DNA from 2 places in the Naumannella cuiyingiana genome. Region 2 is predicted to be linked to the other one. Evidence: riboswitches for the same ligand, from Rfam matches in the RefSeq annotation. Region 2 holds a riboswitch; the other holds the start of a gene.
The links. A riboswitch is a leader RNA that binds a small molecule or an ion and turns the genes downstream of it on or off. The one in region 2 is predicted to bind FMN.
Positions count from the first base shown of each region.

Region 1: another riboswitch for FMN. It lies ahead of pnuC (nicotinamide riboside transporter PnuC); the one in region 2 lies ahead of ribD (bifunctional diaminohydroxyphosphoribosylaminopyrimidine deaminase/5-amino-6-(5-phosphoribosylamino)uracil reductase RibD).

Region 1 is NZ_JACBZS010000001.1:3,153,866-3,156,239, reverse strand. Features, by position in the region: gene hisG (ATP phosphoribosyltransferase) at 1-233, opposite strand, end outside; gene GGQ54_RS14815 (phosphoribosyl-ATP diphosphatase) at 315-581, opposite strand; gene pnuC (nicotinamide riboside transporter PnuC) at 604-1,290, opposite strand; FMN riboswitch at 1,393-1,520, opposite strand; gene mshC (cysteine--1-D-myo-inosityl 2-amino-2-deoxy-alpha-D-glucopyranoside ligase) at 1,576-2,374, opposite strand, start outside.
Region 2 is NZ_JACBZS010000001.1:813,063-815,436, forward strand. Features, by position in the region: gene GGQ54_RS03675 (DEAD/DEAH box helicase) at 1-608, opposite strand, end outside; FMN riboswitch at 686-839, shown strand; gene ribD (bifunctional diaminohydroxyphosphoribosylaminopyrimidine deaminase/5-amino-6-(5-phosphoribosylamino)uracil reductase RibD) at 909-1,925, shown strand; gene GGQ54_RS03685 (riboflavin synthase) at 1,925-2,374, shown strand, end outside.

The DNA of each region.
Region 1 (2,374 bases), 2.3 Mb from region 2:
GCCGCCCGGGAATCGAGCAGCATGTCCCGGCCGGTGATCCCGACGTCCAGCGTGCCCTCGCCGACATAGACGGCGATGTCGCGCGGTCGCAGATAGTAGAACTCCACGCCGTTCGCGTCGTCGGCGAGGATCAGCTCCTTGTTGTCACCCCGCTGCCGGTACCCGGCCTCGCGCAACATCTGGATCGCCGCGTCGGACAGCGAGCCCTTGTTGGGCACGGCGACGCGCAGCAGCGGACGGTCAGGACTGGGTTCCACGGGGCGCCAGCCTAGCCGCTCGGCACACACTCGCCGCCCGGGCGCGAGCCGGCGAGATCACAGGTGGCGCCAGACGTCCTCGGGCGCCAGGTCGAGGGCCAGCATCAACACCTGCAGGTGATAGATGAGCTGACTGATCTCCTCGGCGGCCTGTTCGCGGCCCTCGTACTCCGCGGCCATCCAGACCTCGGCGGCCTCCTCGACGATCTTCTTGCCGATCTCGTGCACACCGGCGTCCAGCCGCGCGACCGTGCCCGAGCCCGTCGGACGGGTACGCGCCTTCTCGGCCAGCTCGGCGTACAGGGCGGCGAAATCCTTGCTCACGCACGCACCCTAGCCGCGATCCTCAGGCGCCGACCCGGGCGGGCGCAGCGCCATCGCCGGCATTGCGGATGTCGCGCCGCCAGGCGAAGAACCCCGCGATCACGAACCCGCCGTAGATGGCGTACATGATCGCCGACGGGTAGAAACCGCCGGCCAGCAGCAGCGGGATCCCGACGATGTCGACGGCGACCCAGATCAGCCAGAACTCCGTCCAACCGCGGGCCATGCCGTAGGTGGCGAGGATGGAGCCCGTCAGGATCCAGGCGTCGGCCAGCGCGTTCCAGCTCTCCAGCGCGGTCAGCACGAAATAGAAGCCGATCCAGCCGACCAGGCCACCGATGATCAACTGCAGCCGTCCCGAGCGACCGGCCCAGCGGGGCTGGACGCCGACATGATCACCCGGGTGATGCCGGGCATAGGTCGCCCACCGGATCCAGCCGTAGACGCTGACGGCGAAGAAGAACACCTGACGACCGGCCTGCCCCCACAGGTCGAGCTGCTGTGGCGTACCGAACGCGCCACCGAGAAACACGGTGAACAGCAACACATTGCCGACGATGCCGACCGGCCACGCCCAGACCTTGCGGCGCATCCCGAGCACCGCGCTCGCCAGGCCGAATCCGTTGCCGACGATCTCGCGCAACAGGATCGGTTGGCCGAATCCGACATCGATCTGGGCGTTCAGGAACTGCCAGACGAACTCATTCATGATCATCTCCGCTCGACGAGCCCCGCATGGTCCGGGGTCGGAGCGATGACGCGCGGATCAGCGATGCGCCGGATGGGCGCGACCGCTGCAACACCGCGGGCCCTCGTGTTCTTCCCATCCGGACTCTCACCGTCGGTCGGGGACTTCCACCCCATCAACCGATGACTGGCTGCCATCGGGTCGCGGACTTTCACCGCCGGCTCGGATTTTCACCGACCCCAGAACACGCAGGAACTACCTGCTGGCCCCATCATGCCAGCCCGGCGGCAACACCCGGCGGCCGGGTCAGGACAGCCGCACCCCGAGCAGGGCGTCGATCGCCTCGGCGAGTTGTCCGGGGGCGTGCTCGTCCGCCCCGTCCTCGGCGGCCCACTCGTCCACCACCCGCAGCGCGGTCGGGGTGTCCAGATCGTCGCGGAGCGCGGCACGGAGCGCGGCCAGCGCGGGTTCGGCCTCGGGCGCGGCGCGCCGGGTGACCGCCGCGCGCCACCGTGCCAGCCGCTGCGTCGCGGCCTCGAGCTGGTCGTCGTCATAGCTCCAGTCGGTGCGCCAGTGATGATCCAGCAGCACGAGCCGAATCGCCATCGGGTCGACCCCGGCCTCGCGCAGCTTGCTGACCAGGACGAGATTGCCCCGGGACTTGCTCATCTTCTCGCCGTCCAGGCCGACCATCCCGCTGTGGGCGTACGCCTTCGCCAACGGCTCGCCGGTGGCCACCTCACCCCCGGCGGCCGACATCTCGTGATGGGGGAAGATCAGATCGGAGCCGCCGCCCTGGATGTCGAACGCGGGCCCGAGGAAGCGGTTCGCGATCGCCGTGCACTCGATGTGCCAGCCCGGTCGGCCGCGGCCGAGGCTCGAGTCCCAGGCCGGTTCGCCCGGTCGCTCGACGCGCCAGACCAGGCCGTCCAACGGGTGCTTCTTGCCCGGCCGATCCGGGTCGCCGCCGCGCTCGGCGAACAGCGCGCGCGCCTCGTCGTCGCCGAGCCGGGCCATCTCGTTGAAGTGCGGGGCCAGCTCGTTGCGGAAGTACCAGTCGGGGTGTTCGGGATCGTCGACCTGGTAGATCGCCCCGTCGGGCAAC
Region 2 (2,374 bases):
GCGCCGGTGCCGTCGGGCTCGTAGCGGACGAACGGGATGGGGTTGGCGTCGGAGCGAAACGGCGTACCGGTCAGCGCCAGGCGGCGCCGGGCCGGCTCGAACGCCTCGCGTACCGCCTCGCCCCAGGAGCGCGCGTCGCCGGCGTGGTGGATCTCGTCCAGGATGACCAGCGTGTTGCGCTGCTCGGTGCGGATCCGCAGGGCGTTGGGGTTGGCGGCGACGCCGGCATAGGTGAGCGCGAAGCCCTGGAAGTCGGCCGACGTCCGGCCCTGCCGGGTGCCGAAGTTCGGGTCGATCTGGATGCCGATCCGGGCGGCCGCCTGCGCCCACTGGGTCTTCAGGTGCTCGGTGGGCGCGACCACCGTGATCCGCTCGACGATGCGCCGGTTGAGCAGCTCGGCGGCCAGGGTCAGCGCGAACGAGGTCTTGCCCGCGCCCGGGGTCGCGACCGCGAGGAAGTCGCGCGGCTGGGTCTCGCGATAGGCCTCCAGCGCCGCGGCCTGCCAGGCCCGCAACTGCTTGACGGTGCCCCACGCGGCCCGATCGGGGAACGCCGGGGAGAGCTTGTCCGCATGGACGACCAGCGGTTGCGGATCGGGCGAGCTCACTGGCCCCATCCTAGGGGGAGCGGCCGACCGTCGAGACACCCGACGCACCCCACCGGGCCGGCGCTAGGGTGTGCGTCGACCCCTCGCGGGGCACGGTGCAATTCCTGACCGGCGGTGACAGTCCGCGAACCTCGGTCGCCCGATGCGACCCTGGCCGACCCGGCGCAATTCCGGGACCGACGGTGTTCGGTCGCTCGAGGCGATCGTCAGTCCGGATGAGAGCGAGGGTGCGCGGCAGCGTACGCGCGTGCGGAGCACGGTACGCGGCAGCGCGCGCTCGCATGGACCGCTGGAGGACCGATGACGGGCGCGAGCTTCGCACCTGAGTCCGACGAGTGGGGCATGCGGCGAGCGATCACACAGGCTGATCGGGTTCGCCACCTGACCTCACCCAATCCCTGGGTAGGCGCGATCCTGCGTACCCGCGACGGCCGGGAGTTCGCCGGGGCCACCGAGCCCCCGCCCGGCCGGCACGCCGAACAGGTCGTGCTGGACGCGGCGCGGGCCGGGGGCGCCGACGTGACCGGCGCCACCGTGTGGGTGACGCTGGAGCCGTGTGATCATCACGGCCGCACCGCGCCCTGCACCGAGGCCCTGATCGGGGCGGGCGTGGCGCGCGTGGTGTTCGCGGTCGGCGACCCGGATCCGCGGGTCGACGGGCGCGGCGCCGCACGGCTGAGAGCTGCCGGGATCGCCGTCACCGAAGGGGTTTGCACGGATCGAGCGACGGATCAACTGCGGCCCTATCTGACCCATCGGCGGACGGGCAGGCCGTTCGTGATCATGAAGCTCGCGGCGAGCCTGGACGGCCGGATCGCGGCCGCCGACGGCAGCTCGCGCTGGGTGACCGGGGACGCCGCCCGCGCGGAGGCGCACCGGCTGCGGGCGCAATGCGACGCGGTGCTGGTCGGGGCGGGCACGGTGCGCACCGACGATCCCGAGTTGACGGTGCGGGCGGTCGCCGGCCGAGATCCGCTGCGGGTGGTGCTCGGCCGGGCGCCGGCGGGGGCGCGGGTGCACCCGTGCCTGGAGCTGTCCGGGCCGCTGCCCGGCGTGCTGGACGATCTCGGCCGCCGCGGCGTGCTGCAGTTGTTGGTGGAGGGCGGCTCCCGGGTCGCCCACGACTTCCACCGGGCGGGGCTGGTCGACCGCTACCTGATGCACCTGGCGCCCGCGCTGTTCGGCGGCGACGATGCGGCGCCGCTGTTCCGCGGGAGCGGGGCGCGCAGCATCGACGAGGTGTGGCGCGGCCGGATCGCCGGGGTACGCCATCTCGGCGGCGATCTCGTGGTCGAGCTGGAGAAGGGGGTGGCCTGATGTTCACCGGAATCGTGGCCGAGCTGGGCACCGTGGTGGAGGCCGGGGCCGGCCGACTGGTGATCACCTGCACCGAGGTGCTGGCCGATGCGGGGCTCGGCGACTCGATCGCGGTCAACGGCTGCTGCCTGACCGTGGTGGAGCGGGGTGCCGACTGGTGGCGCGCCGATCTCAGCGCCGAGACGCTGCGGCGTACCGCGTTGGGCGAGCTGGTGGCGGGCGACGTGGTGAATCTGGAGCGCCCGGCCAGGCTGGGCGGACGGCTGGACGGGCACCTGGTCACCGGTCATGTCGACGGGATCGGGCGAGTCCTCTCCCCCGCCCCGGACCTGCGAGTGTCGCTGCCGGATGATCTTGCGCGCTATGTGGTGGCGAAGGGCTCGATCGCCGTGGACGGGGTGAGCCTGACGGTGGTCGAGCCGGATGATCATTCCTTCGGCGCGGCGATC